One region of the Cytobacillus kochii genome, then DNA from elsewhere that is predicted to be linked to it. Evidence: a T-box and tRNA genes for the amino acid it is inferred to sense, from the RefSeq annotation. Region 1 holds a T-box; the other holds one or more tRNA genes.
The links. The T-box of region 1 lies ahead of trpS (tryptophan--tRNA ligase). A T-box ahead of a tRNA ligase gene usually reads a tRNA of that ligase, here a tRNA-Trp.
Positions count from the first base shown of each region.

Region 1 (9,302 bases):
ATGCCAGGGGACCCTTTTGGGGGGGAAATTGATCCATCAAATACGAATCCCGAATATATTGAAGATATGAGAGAAAAGTTGGGCTATAATGACCCTATACATATTCAATACTGGAGATGGATTACTAATTTCGTTCAAGGAGATTTTGGTAACTCAACAGCGCATAAAATGCCTGTATACGATTTAATCATAGACCGAATGCCAAATACGATTTTTCTCGCAATTATTGCACTGATAATTACATATATTTTTGCCTTTGCTATGGGGATGTATGCTGGTAGAAAGCCATACACCTTAGGAGACAATCTTATAGCAGGATACAACTATGTAGGTTTAGCGATTCCATCTTTCGTTGCTGGAATAATAGCGATTTATTTTTTCTCTTTTCAATTAGGTTGGTTTCCTTTTGCCGGTTCAGTAGAGGTAGGGTTACAGCCAGGCACATGGGAATACTATGTGAGTCGGATGCATCATGTGCTATTACCCGCATTGATCCTAGGTTTAATGGGAACAGCATCATATACCCAATTCTTGAGAAATGATGTTATAGAAAACAGTAGAAAAGATTATGTCCGAACAGCAAGAGCAAAGGGAACCAGTGAATCATCCATTTATAATAAACATATTTTAAGAAACTCAATGATTCCATTAATTACATTTTTAGGGTTTGATATTGCTACATTAATAGGTGGAGCGGTTATTACTGAAACAATTTTTACTTATCCAGGAATCGGACTATTGTTCCTAGAGTCTGTTAATAGAAGAGATTATGCGGTGTTGATGACAATTACCATGCTGCTTTCATTTTTAACATTAATAGGTAACTTAATTGCGGATTTACTCTACGGTATAGTTGATCCTAGGATTAGGTTAGGATAGGGGGCAATTATGGTGAAAGCTTCTTTAAATACAAATCAAGTAATAGTAAAATCAAACCAAAAACAACTATCTCCATGGAAAATTGCCCGCAATAAATTTCTCAAAAACAAGATAGCAATGACGAGTTTAATTATATTTACTGCGTTTGTCTTGCTCGCTATTTTTGGACCAATATTCACCACACAAGATATCACTAGAATTAATTTTATGTCAATGAACCTGGAACCTTCAGCAGAGCACTGGTTCGGCACAGATACAAATGGTAGGGATGTATTCACCAGAATGGTTTATGGAGCTAGGACATCGTTGTTAATTGGCTTGTCTTGTATGGTATTAATTATATCTATTGGTACAATTGTCGGTGCTATTGCTGGTTATAATGGTGGAAAGATTGATCAAATATTCATGCGTATTACAGATTTTGTTTTGAATTTTCCATTTTTAATATTTGTTATTGTATTAAATACGATATTAGTAGGGAAAGTCTCAGGAGTATGGACATTGATCTTGGTCATCAGTTTCCTTAGCTGGGGGGGAGTTGCCAGAATTGTCCGAAGCCGTTTTCTTTCGGAGAAAGAGAATGAGTATGTTTTAGCAGCAAAATCAATTGGTACGAAGCCGATAAAGATTATTATTAAACATATATTACCGAATATAGCCTCAACAATTATTGTCCAGGCTACATTAATGTTAGCAGTAACAATTGTTGCTGAAGCAGGTTTAAGTTTTTTAGGGTCGGGTGTACCAGCTAATATACCTAGTTGGGGTAATATGTTATTTGAAGCCCGTGATTCTGACGTATTAAGAAATAAAACGTGGATGTGGGTACCGCCCGCTGCAGCTATTACAATCACCATATTAGCAATTAATTTCATCGGAGAAGGCTTAAAAGACGCTCTAAATCCTAAATCTAGAAGGTAGAGGCCTAGCAAGTAAGTCTGAAAAAGAATGCAATTGACCTTTTAAGGTAAATGCATTCTTTTTTTTTTGGATAAATTGGTTATTTGATTAGTAATGAGTGGAAAATTCAATCATTTACTATTTATTATAAATTATATTAATATTTATTTTAGTGAATAATAAATGAATATTATAACATTTACTTCCATATTAAATACACTTTATATCGATTGTATAATTCAATATAAAGTACAAATTGCTTTCTAATCAAAGATAAAAAAGAATAATAATGGATTAGATTGTAAAAGAAAGGAATAAAAACAGAGTTGTTTGCCCATACTTATTGACAAATAATCATGCGAGTGGGGGTTAGGAAATGTTATATCTTCATGATGTTTGGGTGAACTGGTTTGAAGGGGAAGAGAATGGTTACAATGTTTGTCAATTTCATGAATGGCGAAAAGATGATGCAGTTGAATTATTGGATCAAGTACCGTTACTAAGGATTACACCAGCACTATTTCATTATATTGAAAATGATTTATCTGAATTACCACAACAACTATTGAATGACGTGTATCAAAAAGCGTATTTAAGAAAAAATCATGAAAGAGTGCAATTGGATTATTGTTTTGTCATTACTGATGGGACAAACATTATGGCTGTTGATACAATTGGGTATCATATTCCAATTCGAAAGAGTAGATTGATACCAAGACAAGAACAACTTACATATGAAATGATTTCTAATCACGATGAAATGGAATATACTTTTGAACAAAAGCCGAGTCTAAAAAGTTTTCACATTCTTTCTCCAGATCCAGAATTAATGAAAGGCCTGACAAGGAAGGAAAGACAGCTCAAACAATTAATGTTTATGGCACTAGATCAACTTCATAGTTCAGAAAATGAAGCGGAAATTCGCTATTGGTTTACAGAATGGATGCCTGAAGAGTATAAAAGTATTCAATCAATGGGTTTCCATGATGCATGGATGAATTTATATGAAGACAGTAAGATAGGTTGGTCTAAGAAACATGAAAGATTTTGTGAGAATATCATTAAAGGTCAACCTTTTTTTGAGAAGTTATGGGAAATGGAAAATGGTTCAAAGGTAAATTAAATCAAAAAGGGACGCTCAATTTAATTTGAACGTCCCTATTTTTTATTTCTTTTTCCTGCCTAATCCCATAGCATTTTCCATCTTTTTAACCATTTTACCTGCCACTTTGTTGGCATTTGCTGCTCCTGCATCTAATATCTCATCTAATTCTGCTGATTCCATGAGGTGATGATATTTATCTTGAATAGGTTTTAAGTGGCTAATAATTACTGCCGCCAAATCCCCTTTGAAATCACCGTACCCTTTTCCTTCATATTTATTCACAATATTTTCAATTGATTCGCCTGAGAATATCGAGTAAATCGTTAATAAATTTGAAACGCCAGGTTTATTCTCTTTGTCAAAAGCGACGATGCCATCAGAATCTGTTACAGCGCTTTTAATTTTCTTCTCAATTTGTTTCGGCTCGTCCAAAATTGAGATAAATCCTTTTTTATTAGGGTCAGATTTACTCATTTTTTTCGTTGGATCTTGAAGTGACATGATTCGTGCACCCACTTTTGGAATGCTTACTTCTGGAATCGTAAAGATGTCATTGTATTTCTTGTTGAATCTTTCTGCTAAGTCCCTTGTTAATTCTAAATGCTGTTTCTGATCTTCTCCAACCGGGACAATATCTGTACCATATAATAGAATATCTCCCGCCATTAGTGGTGGGTAGGTTAATAAGCCTGCTGAGACAGCTTCTTTACCAGCAGATTTATCTTTAAACTGCGTCATTCTTTCTAACTCACCGATATAAGAAATACATTGTAACATCCATGCGGCTTGTGCATGTGCAGGTACTTCGGATTGAACGAATAGAGTCGCCTTATTGGGATCTAACCCCACAGCAACATAAAGTGCTGCTAGGCTACGGATATTGTTTCTTAGTTGTAAGCGATCCTGTGGAACAGTGATAGCATGTTGATCGACGATACAAAAGTAGCAATCATACTCATTTTGCAACTCGACAAACTGTCTTAATGCTCCGATATAGTTACCAATTGTTATTGTTCCACTGGGTTGAATACCAGAAAAGAGTGTTTTTTTCATCATAATCCTCCTATTTGCTATGAGAAATGAACATATAAAAAGACCACTCATCCCTAAAAAAATCTAGGGACGAATGGTCCGCGGTGCCACCCTAATTATTCACATATGTGAATCTCTTAAAGACAGATAACGTTAGTCTAACGTGAATCGATATATTCATGCTCAAAAAGTCCATTCGATTTAATAGGTTGCTTATTCTCACCTACCATAAGCTCTCTTAAAACCATCTTAAATGTACTACTCTTTTCTCACAGCAATTTGTATTATTTATTTGTAATCATAATATAATATATGTAGAAGTAAATCAAGTGAGCGTTATAACAGCAAAAAAAAAAATTATTTGTTATATACCAATAAAAACTTATGAAAACCCTTACATGACAATAATAATACATGTTTCGACATTTTTTTGAAAAAATATAGATAATTTAGATTATTTAAAACGGGCTTGAAATAAACTTTTAAAGAAACTATAATAAAACCTACCAAACGACATCTTTACAAACATATTACATTTTGTTCGGTTACAGGTAGATGGAATGATGAAAAGGTGAGTTTATCGTAGTCTAATAGATACAAATTTTAATATTCAAGCTGAATTATCTGAATAGAGGGAATTTGTTCTATCAAAATAAACTTACTTTCCTTAGTATGCATTAAGGAATCAACTCTTTTTTTATAATAAAAATTGTTTGATTTTTTCATCAATCTACTCTATGTGAACAATTGTTATTCCTGTGAAGAATCGTTTGAATTAAAAATAGGGGGTTTCACCGTGAAAAAAAGATGGTCAATCTTTTTAAGTATGCTACTTTTAGCTAGCATGGTTCTAGCAGCCTGCGCTGGCGGAGGCGATGACAATGCAGATGGTGGCGATGGAGGTAGTGATGTACCTCAAGAATTAAAAGTAAATATTAATACTGAACCACCTTCATTAAATCCAGGTTTGGCTGAAGATTCTACTTCTGGTACTGTTCTTCGTAACGTATTAGAAGGATTAACTCGAATTGGTCAAGACGATAAACCAGCGGCCGCTATGGCGGAAGATTGGGAAATCTCAGAGGACCAAAAAACATACACATTTAATATCCGTGAAGATGCACAATGGTCAAATGGAGATCCTGTAACTGCAGAAGATTTCGAATATGCATGGAAATGGGCATTAGACCCAGCTAATCAATCAACATATGCATATCAACTATATTATGTTGAAGGTGCAGAAGCTGCAAACACAGGAGAAGGTAGCTTAGATGATGTTGGCGTTAAAGCTGTTGATGAAAAAACTTTAGAAGTTACACTAGCAAACCCAACACCTTACTTTCTTGAACTAACAGCTTTCTATACTTATTTACCAGTAAACAGTAAAATCGCGAAAGAAAATCCAGACTGGGCAACAGATGCTGGTGAAAATTATACGACAAACGGACCTTTCCACTTAGCTGAATGGTCTCACAGTGACCAAATTACTCTTGAAAAGAGCGACACTTATTGGGATAAAGACACTGTAAAATTAGATAAAATTGAAATGTACATGATTAATGATCCAAATACTGAATTATCTATGTTTGATAATGGTGAATTAGATTGGGCAGGTTCTCCAACAGGAGCTCTTCCAACAGATGCAATGCAAGCACTTAAAGATGATGGTAGATTAGAAACACAAGCAATTGCTGGTGTTTATAACTACAAATTCAATACTACTGTTGAACCATTAGATAATGCAAACATTAGAAAAGCTTTAACTCACGCAATTAATCGTGAATCAATTATTAATAACATTACACAAGGGGAACAACTTCCAGCAATGGCAATCGTTCCACCTACGATGTTCCAAGAAAATGAAGAAGGGTACTTCCCTGATAATGATGTTGAAACTGCTAAAGAATTCTTAAATAAAGGTCTTGAAGAATTAGGATTAAGCGATGCATCAGAATTACCAGAAATCAAGCTTTCTTATAACACATCTGAAGCACATCAAAAGATTGCTCAAGCCGTTCAAGATATGTGGAGTGAAAATCTTGGAATTAATGTAACTCTAGATAATGCTGAGTGGAATGTTTTCCTTGATAGTGTAAATAGTGGAGACTTCCAAATTGCTCGTATGGGTTGGTTAGGTGACTTCAATGACGCCATGAACTTCTTGGAAATGTACAAAGATGCTGACGGTGGAAATAACAACACTGGTTGGGAAGATCCTGAATTCCAAAAATTACTTGAACAATCACAAACTGAAACAGATGCTGAAAAGCGTCAACAAATGTTAAAAGATGCAGAAGCTATCTTTATGGATGCGATGCCAGTAGCACCAATTTACTTCTACACAAACAACTGGGTTAAAGATGAAAACTTAAAAGATGTATTTGTATCTGGTTTAGGTGATGTTCAATATAAATGGGCTCACTTTGAATAATTTGATCTTTTAAATGTAAGGTATATGGGATGAAACTTCCTATATACCTTCGTTCTTGTAATAGGTATTATCCTTCTAATGGTAAAATTGTATTATTTATCTATTGTGAGAATTGCAGTTGTAGACATACTGACCTCAGTAAAATCAATTGGAGGTGTTGGACAATGACGAAATATATAGGAAAACGTCTGTTATATATGATAATTTCATTATGGCTAATTGTAACGGCAACATTTTTCCTTATGCGCATTGCACCTGGAAACCCGTTTGCTTCAGAAAAGAAACTACCACCAGAAATTGAAGCGAATTTACAAGCACATTATGGCTTAGATCAGCCATGGTATCAACAATATTTTGATTATCTAATCAATGTAGTTACATGGGATTTTGGCCCATCTTTTAAATACAAAAGTCAAACAGTTAATGATTTGATCACAGAAGGATTCCCTGTATCTTTTGTATTAGGCTTTCAAGCAATACTAATTGCCGTTGCCTTTGGCGTTTTATTTGGTGTTATCGCTGCTTTAAGACAAAATAAATGGCAAGATTATTCAACAATGGCTGTTGCTGTTTTAGGGATATCAGTGCCATCATTCATAATGGCAACATTTTTACAATATTTCTTAGCAATAAAACTCCAAATATTCCCTGTAGCTCGTTGGGAATCATTTATGCACACCATTTTGCCTGCTATTGCACTTGCAGCGGGACCGATGGCATATATCGCAAGACTCACACGATCTAGTATGATTGAAGTATTAGCAAATGATTATATTAAAACTGCTAAAGCAAAAGGCTTGAGCGGTGGTGTAATTACAGTTAAGCACGCAATGAGAAATGCTCTTCTTCCGGTAGTTACTTATTTAGGCCCATTAACCGCGGGTGTTTTAACAGGTAGCTTTGTTATCGAGAAGATTTTCGGTATTCCAGGGTTAGGTTTCCACTTCGTAACAAGTATTACAAATCGTGATTATACAGTAATAATGGGTGTGACAGTTTTTTATAGTATTCTTTTACTATTAGCTATTCTCCTAGTGGATATTGCGTATGGAATCATCGACCCAAGGATTAAACTAGCTGGGAAGAAAGGAGAATAATAAATCATGCAAAGTGCGAATGATAAATTCAAAGTTGTCGGCACACAATTAGATGATGCTGAAAAGATTTCGAAGCCAAGTCTTTCATTTTGGAAAGATGTCTTCATTAGATTCCGAAAAAATAAGCTTGCTATGTTTGGTATAGTCCTACTTATTATTCTCATCTTCATGGCAATCTTTGGACCATATATGACAGAATATGACTACAAGTCAAATGATTTAACAAATAAGAATCAGCCACCTTCTGCTGAGCATTGGTTCGGTACCGATGATCTTGGACGAGATATGTTTGCTCGTACGTGGGAAGGTGCTAGAATTTCCATCTTTATCGGTGTTGCAGCTGCGTTAATCGATTTATTTATTGGTGTTGCCTGGGGCGGAATCGCCGGATACAAAGGTGGTAGAACCGATGAAATAATGATGCGTGGTGCCGATGTTTTATCAGGTATTCCTTACTTGTTATTAGTTATCTTGTTAATGGTTGTACTTGGCCAAAGTTTAAGTACGATGATTATCGCTATGACAATAACCGGATGGATAAATATGTCCCGGATTGTTCGAGGGCAAGTACTTAGCTTGAAGAATCAAGAATTTGTTCTTGCTTCTAAAACCTTAGGTGCAAATACAACAAGAATTATGGGTAAACATTTAATTCCAAACTCAATGGGTCCAATTTTAGTTACAATGACATTAACAATTCCTTCTGCAATCTTTACAGAAGCTTATCTTGGATTCCTAGGATTAGGTTTAACACCGCCTCTAGCGAGTTGGGGTACAATGGCCAATGATGGTTTACCAGCGTTAAGATATTACCCATGGCGATTATTCTTCCCTGCGATCTTTATTTGTTTAACCATTTTTGCATTCAATGTAGTCGGTGATGGTCTACGTGACGCACTCGACCCAAGAAGCCGTAAATAAGGAGTGAGAACATGGAAAAAATTCTCGAAGTAAAAGATCTAAAAGTCTCATTCCAAACTTATGGAGGGACGGTACAAGCTGTTCGTGGTGTTAGCTTTGACCTTCATAAAGGTGAGACATTAGCTATTGTTGGTGAATCAGGTTCAGGTAAAAGTGTTACTTCACAAACACTTATGAAACTAATTCCAATGCCTCCAGGACAAATTACTGGTGGAGAAATTCTTTTCTATGGTGATGATATTGTACCTAAATCAGAAAAAGAAATGGAAAACATACGCGGTAAAGATATTAGTATGATCTTCCAGGATCCAATGACTTCATTAAATCCAACAATGAAAGTTGGTAATCAAATCATCGAAGGTTTGATTAAGCACCAAGGCTTATCTAAAGCAGATGCCAAAAAACGTGCAATAAAATTATTAGAGCTAGTTGGTATTCCGATGCCTGATAAACGAGTGAATCAATATCCGCATGAATTCTCAGGTGGTATGAGACAGCGCGCAATGATAGCTATAGCTTTGGCTACAAACCCTAAATTACTGATTGCTGATGAACCTACAACCGCTCTTGATGTAACTATTCAAGCTCAAATTTTAGAGTTAATGAAAGAGTTACAAGCGAAAATGGATACTTCTATTATCTTTATCACTCATGATCTAGGCGTTGTTGCCAATGTGGCAGATCGTGTAGCTGTTATGTATGCTGGTCAGATCGTTGAAATAGGCACAGTAGATGAAATCTTTTATGATCCGAAGCACCCATATACTTGGGGACTACTTGCTTCTATGCCAAGTGTCGATAATGATACAAAAGATGAATTAGCTGCGATTCCTGGTACGCCACCAGACTTAACAAATCCGCCAATTGGTGATGCATTTGCTGCAAGGAACAAATATGCATTAGCCATTGATTACGAGGAAGAACCACCAATGTTTCA
Region 1 is NZ_CP085254.1:1,631,012-1,640,313, forward strand. It holds gene opp4B (oligopeptide ABC transporter permease) at 1-879, shown strand, start outside; gene opp4C (oligopeptide ABC transporter permease) at 889-1,800, shown strand; gene LG276_RS08650 (YjbA family protein) at 2,156-2,902, shown strand; gene trpS (tryptophan--tRNA ligase) at 2,945-3,937, opposite strand; T-box leader at 4,000-4,198, opposite strand; gene LG276_RS08660 (peptide ABC transporter substrate-binding protein) at 4,713-6,347, shown strand; gene LG276_RS08665 (ABC transporter permease) at 6,512-7,444, shown strand; gene LG276_RS08670 (ABC transporter permease) at 7,451-8,365, shown strand; gene LG276_RS08675 (ABC transporter ATP-binding protein) at 8,377-9,302, shown strand, end outside.

Region 2 (9,302 bases), 210 kb from region 1:
CTCCGGGAAACCGGGGCTAATACCGGATAATATCTATTTATACATATAATTAGATTGAAAGATGGTTCTGCTATCACTTACAGATGGGCCCGCGGCGCATTAGCTAGTTGGTGAGGTAACGGCTCACCAAGGCGACGATGCGTAGCCGACCTGAGAGGGTGATCGGCCACACTGGGACTGAGACACGGCCCAGACTCCTACGGGAGGCAGCAGTAGGGAATCTTCCGCAATGGACGAAAGTCTGACGGAGCAACGCCGCGTGAGTGATGAAGGTTTTCGGATCGTAAAACTCTGTTGTTAGGGAAGAACAAGTACCGGAGTAACTGCCGGTACCTTGACGGTACCTAACCAGAAAGCCACGGCTAACTACGTGCCAGCAGCCGCGGTAATACGTAGGTGGCAAGCGTTGTCCGGAATTATTGGGCGTAAAGCGCGCGCAGGCGGTTCCTTAAGTCTGATGTGAAAGCCCACGGCTCAACCGTGGAGGGTCATTGGAAACTGGGGAACTTGAGTGCAGAAGAGGAAAGTGGAATTCCAAGTGTAGCGGTGAAATGCGTAGAGATTTGGAGGAACACCAGTGGCGAAGGCGACTTTCTGGTCTGTAACTGACGCTGAGGCGCGAAAGCGTGGGGAGCAAACAGGATTAGATACCCTGGTAGTCCACGCCGTAAACGATGAGTGCTAAGTGTTAGAGGGTTTCCGCCCTTTAGTGCTGCAGCAAACGCATTAAGCACTCCGCCTGGGGAGTACGACCGCAAGGTTGAAACTCAAAGGAATTGACGGGGGCCCGCACAAGCGGTGGAGCATGTGGTTTAATTCGAAGCAACGCGAAGAACCTTACCAGGTCTTGACATCCTCTGACAATCCTAGAGATAGGACTTTCCCCTTCGGGGGACAGAGTGACAGGTGGTGCATGGTTGTCGTCAGCTCGTGTCGTGAGATGTTGGGTTAAGTCCCGCAACGAGCGCAACCCTTGATCTTAGTTGCCAGCATTCAGTTGGGCACTCTAAGGTGACTGCCGGTGACAAACCGGAGGAAGGTGGGGATGACGTCAAATCATCATGCCCCTTATGACCTGGGCTACACACGTGCTACAATGGATGGTACAAAGGGCTGCAAGACCGCGAGGTTTAGCCAATCCCATAAAACCATTCTCAGTTCGGATTGTAGGCTGCAACTCGCCTACATGAAGCCGGAATCGCTAGTAATCGCGGATCAGCATGCCGCGGTGAATACGTTCCCGGGCCTTGTACACACCGCCCGTCACACCACGAGAGTTTGTAACACCCGAAGTCGGTGGGGTAACCTTTTGGAGCCAGCCGCCTAAGGTGGGACAGATGATTGGGGTGAAGTCGTAACAAGGTAGCCGTATCGGAAGGTGCGGCTGGATCACCTCCTTTCTAAGGAATATACGGAATTAACTTGATGTTGGACTGTTCGTTCAGTTTTGAGAGTATAATCTCTCGATTCAATCGTTCTTTGAAAACTAGATAATGTAATGAAGAAGATTACCGAGTAATCGCCACCTTAGTTATTTTCTCTCTATATAATAGTAATAGAGTAGAGATACTAAACTTTTTTAAAAACACAACCGTGAGGGAAGCGAAAGCAACCCAAACATATGGTTAAGTTAATAAGGGCGCACGGTGAATGCCTTGGCACTAGGAGCCGATGAAGGACGGGACTAACACCGATATGCTTCGGGGAGCTGTAAGTAAGCTTTGATCCGGAGATTTCCGAATGGGGAAACCCCCTATCCGTTATGGGATAGGATCTATACCTGAATACATAGGGTATGGAAGGCAGACCCGGGGAACTGAAACATCTAAGTACCCGGAGGAAGAGAAAGCAAACGCGATTCCCTGAGTAGCGGCGAGCGAAACGGGATTAGCCCAAACCAAGAGGCTTGCCTCTTGGGGTTGTAGGACATTCTATACGGAGTTACAAAGGAACGAGATAGACGAAGAGGTCTGGAAAGGCCCGCCATAGGAGGTAAAAGCCCTGTAGTTGAAACTTCGTTCCCTCCAGAGTGGATCCTGAGTACGGCGGGACACGAGAAATCCCGTCGGAAGCAGGGAGGACCATCTCCCAAGGCTAAATACTCCCTAGTGACCGATAGTGAACCAGTACCGTGAGGGAAAGGTGAAAAGCACCCCGGAAGGGGAGTGAAAGAGATCCTGAAACCGTGTGCCTACAAGTAGTTAGAGCCCGTTAATGGGTGATAGCGTGCCTTTTGTAGAATGAACCGGCGAGTTACGATTACATGCGAGGTTAAGTTGGACAGACGGAGCCGTAGCGAAAGCGAGTCTGAATAGGGCGAATGAGTATGTGGTCGTAGACCCGAAACCAGGTGATCTACCCATGTCCAGGGTGAAGTCCAGGTAACACTGGATGGAGGCCCGAACCCACGTACGTTGAAAAGTGCGGGGATGAGGTGTGGGTAGCGGAGAAATTCCAATCGAACTTGGAGATAGCTGGTTCTCTCCGAAATAGCTTTAGGGCTAGCCTCATGCGTAAGAATCTTGGAGGTAGAGCACTGTTTGGACTAGGGGCCCTCATCGGGTTACCGAATTCAGACAAACTCCGAATGCCAAAGATTTATCCATGGGAGTCAGACTGCGAGTGATAAGATCCGTAGTCAAGAGGGAAACAGCCCAGACCACCAGCTAAGGTCCCAAAGTATACGTTAAGTGGAAAAGGATGTGGAGTTGCTTAGACAACCAGGATGTTGGCTTAGAAGCAGCCACCATTTAAAGAGTGCGTAATAGCTCACTGGTCGAGTGACTCCGCGCCGAAAATGTACCGGGGCTAAACGTATCACCGAAGCTGTGGATTGAACATCGTTGATGTTCAGTGGTAGGAGAGCGTTCTAAGGGCGTTGAAGCTAGACCGTAAGGACTGGTGGAGCGCTTAGAAGTGAGAATGCCGGTATGAGTAGCGAAAGATGGGTGAGAATCCCATCCACCGAATGCCTAAGGTTTCCTGAGGAAGGCTCGTCCGCTCAGGGTTAGTCGGGACCTAAGCCGAGGCTGAAAAGCGTAGGCGATGGACAACAGGTTGATATTCCTGTACCACCGTATTCTGTTTGAGTGATGGGGGGACGCAGGAGGATAGGGTAAGCGCACGATTGGATGTGCGTCTAAGCAGTTAGAGGGACCATGAGGCAAATCCCATGGTCATATACCTTGAGCTGTGATAGCGAGGGAAATTTAGTACCGAAGTTCTTGATTCCACACTGCCAAGAAAAGCCTCTAGCGAGGAATAAGGTGCCCGTACCGCAAACCGACACAGGTAGGCGAGGAGAGAATCCTAAGGTGAGCGAGAGAACTCTCGTTAAGGAACTCGGCAAAATGACCCCGTAACTTCGGGAGAAGGGGTGCTCATTAGGGTGTTAAAGCCTTGATGAGCCGCAGTGAATAGGCCCAGGCGACTGTTTAGCAAAAACACAGGTCTCTGCGAAGCCGCAAGGCGAAGTATAGGGGCTGACGCCTGCCCGGTGCTGGAAGGTTAAGAGGAGAGGTTAGCTCACGCGAAGCTTTGAATCGAAGCCCCAGTAAACGGCGGCCGTAACTATAACGGTCCTAAGGTAGCGAAATTCCTTGTCGGGTAAGTTCCGACCCGCACGAAAGGCGTAACGATCTGGGCACTGTCTCAACGAGAGACTCGGTGAAATTATAGTACCTGTGAAGATGCAGGTTACCCGCGACAGGACGGAAAGACCCCGTGGAGCTTTACTGTAGCCTGATATTGAATTTTGGTACAGCTTGTACAGGATAGGTAGGAGCCTTAGAAGCCGGAGCGCTAGCTTCGGTGGAGGCGTCGGTGGGATACTACCCTGGCTGTATTGAAATTCTAACCCACATCCCTTATCGGGATGGGAGACAGTGTCAGGTGGGCAGTTTGACTGGGGCGGTCGCCTCCTAAAGAGTAACGGAGGCGCCCAAAGGTTCCCTCAGAATGGTTGGAAATCATTCGTAGAGTGTAAAGGCACAAGGGAGCTTGACTGCGAGACCTACAAGTCGAGCAGGGACGAAAGTCGGGCTTAGTGATCCGGTGGTTCCGCATGGAAGGGCCATCGCTCAACGGATAAAAGCTACCCCGGGGATAACAGGCTTATCTCCCCCAAGAGTCCACATCGACGGGGAGGTTTGGCACCTCGATGTCGGCTCATCGCATCCTGGGGCTGTAGTCGGTCCCAAGGGTTGGGCTGTTCGCCCATTAAAGCGGTACGCGAGCTGGGTTCAGAACGTCGTGAGACAGTTCGGTCCCTATCCGTCGTGGGCGCAGGAAATTTGAGAGGAGCTGTCCTTAGTACGAGAGGACCGGGATGGACGCACCGCTGGTGTACCAGTTGTCTTGCCAAAGGCATCGCTGGGTAGCTATGTGCGGAAGGGATAAGTGCTGAAAGCATCTAAGCATGAAGCCCCCCTCGAGATGAGATTTCCCATAGCGCAAGCTAGTAAGATCCCTGAAAGATGATCAGGTTGATAGGTTAGAGGTGGAAGTGTGGCGACACATGTAGCTGACTAATACTAATCGATCGAGGACTTAACCAAAAACGAAAAGCGAAAGCGCCTTGCACAGGTGCGACAAGCATAAGAGACAGATTTGACAGGAGGTTGTTCTTTAACCTCATGAAAAATTTGACTTATGACCTCGAGCACCTAGGCGCTGTAGCTGGACAATACGAAATGCGGGCGGCTCCTAGCCGCCGCAGCTAGACAGCACTACGTAAGTAGTAGCCTACAGCACGCATTCAGGCGATTACTCAAAACAATCTTCTTCAACATTACCTAGTTTTCAGAGAATGATTTAAAATTTCTCTTGAAATTTTCATAAAAGACGTTATAATAATAAATGTCTTTAAAAAGTCCGGTGGCGATAGCGAGAAGGTCACACCCGTTCCCATACCGAACACGGAAGTTAAGCTTCTCAGCGCCGATGGTAGTTAGGGGCTGTCCCCTTGTGAGAGTAGGACGTTGCCGGGCATACATACTATTATATTATTCCGCAGTAGCTCAGTGGTAGAGCATTCGGCTGTTAACCGAACGGTCGTAGGTTCGAATCCTACCTGCGGAGCCAATGGAGAGCTGTCCGAGCTGGCCGAAGGAGCACGATTGGAAATCGTGTAGGCGGTTTATAGCCGTCTCAAGGGTTCAAATCCCTTGCTCTCCGCCATTAAACATATAAACTGGCCCCTTGGTCAAGCGGTTAAGACACCGCCCTTTCACGGCGGTAACACGGGTTCGAATCCCGTAGGGGTCACCATTTTGGAGGATTAGCTCAGCTGGGAGAGCATCTGCCTTACAAGCAGAGGGTCGGCGGTTCGATCCCGTCATCCTCCACCATTCATATTATCGCGGGGTGGAGCAGTCCGGTAGCTCGTCGGGCTCATAACCCGAAGGTCGCAGGTTCAAATCCTGCCCCCGCAATTTGGTCCGGTAGTTCAGTTGGTTAGAATGCCTGCCTGTCACGCAGGAGGTCGCGGGTTCGAGTCCCGTCCGGACCGCCACTACATAAATTCACACAAATGTATTAAAAACATATTGTAAAACGTATAAGTTTTGGCTCAGTAGCTCAGTCGGTAGAGCAAAGGACTGAAAATCCTTGTGTCGGCGGTTCGATTCCGTCCTGAGCCACCATTTGCCGGCCTAGCTCAATTGGTAGAGCAACTGACTTGTAATCAGTAGGTTGGGGGTTCAAGTCCTCTGGCCGGCATCGTTTTTCATGGAGGGGTAGCGAAGTGGCTAAACGCGGCGGACTGTAAATCCGCTCCTTCGGGTTCGGCAGTTCGAATCTGCCCCCCTCCACCATCTAGGGGTATAGTTTAATGGTAAAACGAAGGTCTCCAAAACCTTTGATGTGGGTTCGATTCCTACTACCCCTGCCAATTATGGCGGTTGTGGCGAAGTGGTTAACGCATCGGATTGTGGTTCCGACATTCGTGGGTTCGATTCCCATCAGCCGCCCCATTATTTTAAATTCACTTTTTTTGCTTTCATGCATAGAATATACAAATGGGCTATAGCCAAGTGGTAAGGCAACGGATTTTGATTCCGTCATTCGCAGGTTCGAACCCTGCTAGCCCAGCCAGATTTGCGGAAGTAGTTCAGTGGTAGAACATCACCTTGCCAAGGTGAGGGTCGCGGGTTCGAATCCCGTCTTCCGCTCCAAATATTCATTTATATTGATGGCGGCATAGCCAAGTGGTAAGGCAGAGGTCTGCAAAACCTTCACCACCGGTTCAAATCCGGTTGCCGCCTCCAATACATATTCATTAGTTTTTATACACCTCATGCCGGGGTGGCGGAACTGGCAGACGCACAGGACTTAAAATCCTGCGGTAGGTGACTACCGTACCGGTTCGATTCCGGTCCTCGGCACCATAATTAAATAAAAGAATATTTGCCGGTGTGGCGGAATTGGCAGACGCGCACGACTCAAAATCGTGTTCCATCACGGAGTGTCGGTTCGACCCCGACCACCGGTATTTGCGGGTGTAGTTTAGTGGTAAAACCTCAGCCTTCCAAGCTGATGATGAGGGTTCGATTCCCTTCACCCGCTTATATGGAAGTTAAGGACTGTAGACAATCTCTATTTATTAGTAGATTGCCTACAGTCTTTTTTTAGTAGAAATGACTAGTTATGGTGTTTTTTACTAAACTTAAAGAAGTGTATAATGACTTAAAGTGAAGAAATGGATGAAAGGCTCCAGTAACGTGAAATGCATTCTCCTTAAAAAAATATATGTAGAATACAGGTTGGTTAACAAGAAATATGCTGGAAATGAAAACTTTTCGGATTGATGGTTGACAGGATAGCTTTTATTAGATAAAATTTTCTTTGAAGTTGATAATCATTATCAATGACGTGATGATGATCTAAAATGTTCGGATGGAGTGAATGACCTTGTCTAGATTATTTACTGAAGACTTAAGAATTGCATACGGTGATAGAGAGATTGTGAAGAACTTAAACATGATGATACCAGACGGTGAGATTACGGCTATTATTGGGCCGAATGGTTGCGGTAAATCGACTGTCTTAAAGACGATTGCAAGAATTATCCAAGCCAAAGCTGGGTCTGTATATCTTGATGGTAAGCAAATCAGTAAGGAATCGACAAAAGCGATTGCACAAAAAATGGCCATTCTTCCTCAATCTCCTGATGCTCCTGAAGGCTTAACAGTTTCAGAGCTAGTATCTTATGGAAGATTTCCATATCAAAAGGGTATGGGGAGATTAACAGCAAAAGATCGCCAGGTGATAGATTGGGCACTCCAAGTAACAGGAATTGCAGAATTTAAAGATAGAGAAGTAGATGCATTGTCTGGTGGACAGCGGCAAAGAGTATGGATTGCGATGGCTTTGGCTCAAGAAACTGATATAATTTTATTGGATGAGCCGACTACATATTTAGATATGTGTCATCAATTGGAAGTATTAGAACTGTTAAAAGAGCTTAATCAGTTAGAAAATAGAACAATTGTTATGGTTATTCATGATTTAAACCATGCAGCAAGGTTCGCTGATTATTTGATTGCTATGAGAGCAGGCAAAATTATTAAAAATGGTGCTGCGAAGGAAGTTATGAATAAGCAGATTTTAAGAGAAGTATTTAATATTGATGCAGAAATTGGTATTGACCCACGTACACAAAAACCAATCTGCTTAACGTATGACTTAATTGATAGTAGGATGGTAGTTCAAGAGCAAGTCGTTTAATGATTTGCTTCTTTTTTTGACTATAATTGAGAATGATTATTATTATAAAGGTGGATGGAAAACTTGAAAAAGCAATTGGTATTTTTATTTTTTATTCTATTATTAGTTTTAACTGCTTGCGGAAATGATGGGAATGAATCGTCAGGTGAACGCAGTAAGGAAACGGAAAAAGAAACATTTACATATGAATCAGAAAATGGAGAAATGGAGTTACCAGCTAATCCTAAAAGAGTAGCATCAATGGCTTATACTGGTAATGTTCTATCATTAGGGATTACGCCAGTAGCAATAGATGAGTGGTCTAAAGCGAACAAATTTTACGGTGATAAACTGAAAAATTCTGAAGTTATTACAGCAGATAATGTAGAGAAATTATTAGAATTAGAACCAGATTTAATTATTGCATATTCAACTGACGAAAATTTAGATAAATACAAAGAAATCGCGCCAACCGTCACATTAACTTATGAAAAATATGGCTATTTAGATCAACACCTTGAAATAGGTAAGGTGTTAGGAAAAGAGCAGGAAGCACAAGCATGGGTGGAAGAGTGGAAAGAAAAGACAGCTGCTGAAGGTGAGAAAGTAAAAGAGGTAATTGGTGATGATGCGACTGTTATGGTATTTGAGACATTTGGTAAAGACATGTATGTGTATGGAGAGAACTGGGGACGAGGAACAGAAATCATCTATCAAGCACTTGGTTTAAAAGCACCTAAAGCGGTAGAAGAAGAAGTATTTGGACCAGGCTACTTAGCTATATCTTCAGAAGTCATACCAAAATATGCTGGAGATTATATTTTCCTAGGAGATGGACAAGGAGCCGATAATTCATTTACTGAAACTGATGTTTGGAAAGGCATCCCAGCAGTGGAAAATGACCGCGTGTTTACATTTGATTCTTCTTCTTTCTATTTTAATGATCCCATTTCATTGGAAGAAGAATTAGCATTTATCGTTGAAAATTTACTTGGGGCTAAGTAATATAATGAAAAATAATACTTTTAATGAAGCAAAGGAAAAGAAAATATATGCACGTCCTGCAATTGCTTCTATTATTCTAGCACTAAGCTGCCTACTTTTAGTAGGTAGCTTAGTTTTGGCTATTTCAGTTGGAGCAGCGAGTATTTCATTTGCAGATGTTTGGCAAGCTGTATTTGCTTATCAACAAGGGAACGAAGACCACCAAATTATAAGAAGTATACGATTACCTCGTGAGCTAGGAGCTGCTGTTGTCGGCGCGGCTTTCGCTGTTAGCGGTGCCATTATGCAAGGAATGACAAAAAACCCTTTAGCAGATCCAGGTTTACTAGGTTTAAATGCAGGTGCAAGTTTAGGACTAGCGATTGCCTTCTCATATGTAGGCAATACAAATTATATGATTATCATGTTATTCTCATTTATTGGAGCAGGGATTGCTGCTTGCTTAGTATTTGGATTTAGCGCAATGAAAAGAGGTGGGATGACTCCACTAAAAATAACGTTAGCTGGTGCAGCAGTTACTGCATTTCTTTCATCGATTGGAGAAGGGATAGCACTTATAAACAAACTATCACAAAGTATTGCCTTTTGGACTG
Region 2 is NZ_CP085254.1:1,422,286-1,431,587, forward strand. It holds rRNA gene LG276_RS07575 (16S ribosomal RNA) at 1-1,400, shown strand, start outside; rRNA gene LG276_RS07580 (23S ribosomal RNA) at 1,624-4,556, shown strand; rRNA gene rrf (5S ribosomal RNA) at 4,872-4,988, shown strand; tRNA gene LG276_RS07590 (tRNA-Asn) at 5,008-5,082, shown strand; tRNA gene LG276_RS07595 (tRNA-Ser) at 5,085-5,178, shown strand; tRNA gene LG276_RS07600 (tRNA-Glu) at 5,194-5,268, shown strand; tRNA gene LG276_RS07605 (tRNA-Val) at 5,273-5,348, shown strand; tRNA gene LG276_RS07610 (tRNA-Met) at 5,359-5,432, shown strand; tRNA gene LG276_RS07615 (tRNA-Asp) at 5,436-5,512, shown strand; tRNA gene LG276_RS07620 (tRNA-Phe) at 5,567-5,642, shown strand; tRNA gene LG276_RS07625 (tRNA-Thr) at 5,646-5,718, shown strand; tRNA gene LG276_RS07630 (tRNA-Tyr) at 5,730-5,813, shown strand; tRNA gene LG276_RS07635 (tRNA-Trp) at 5,817-5,890, shown strand; tRNA gene LG276_RS07640 (tRNA-His) at 5,897-5,972, shown strand; tRNA gene LG276_RS07645 (tRNA-Gln) at 6,019-6,093, shown strand; tRNA gene LG276_RS07650 (tRNA-Gly) at 6,099-6,173, shown strand; tRNA gene LG276_RS07655 (tRNA-Cys) at 6,193-6,266, shown strand; tRNA gene LG276_RS07660 (tRNA-Leu) at 6,298-6,386, shown strand; tRNA gene LG276_RS07665 (tRNA-Leu) at 6,408-6,490, shown strand; tRNA gene LG276_RS07670 (tRNA-Gly) at 6,494-6,564, shown strand; gene LG276_RS07675 (ABC transporter ATP-binding protein) at 6,910-7,725, shown strand; gene LG276_RS07680 (iron-hydroxamate ABC transporter substrate-binding protein) at 7,789-8,709, shown strand; gene LG276_RS07685 (iron ABC transporter permease) at 8,714-9,302, shown strand, end outside.
Region 2: it encodes a tRNA-Trp, which carries the amino acid that the T-box ahead of trpS (tryptophan--tRNA ligase) is inferred to sense. The anticodon was not compared.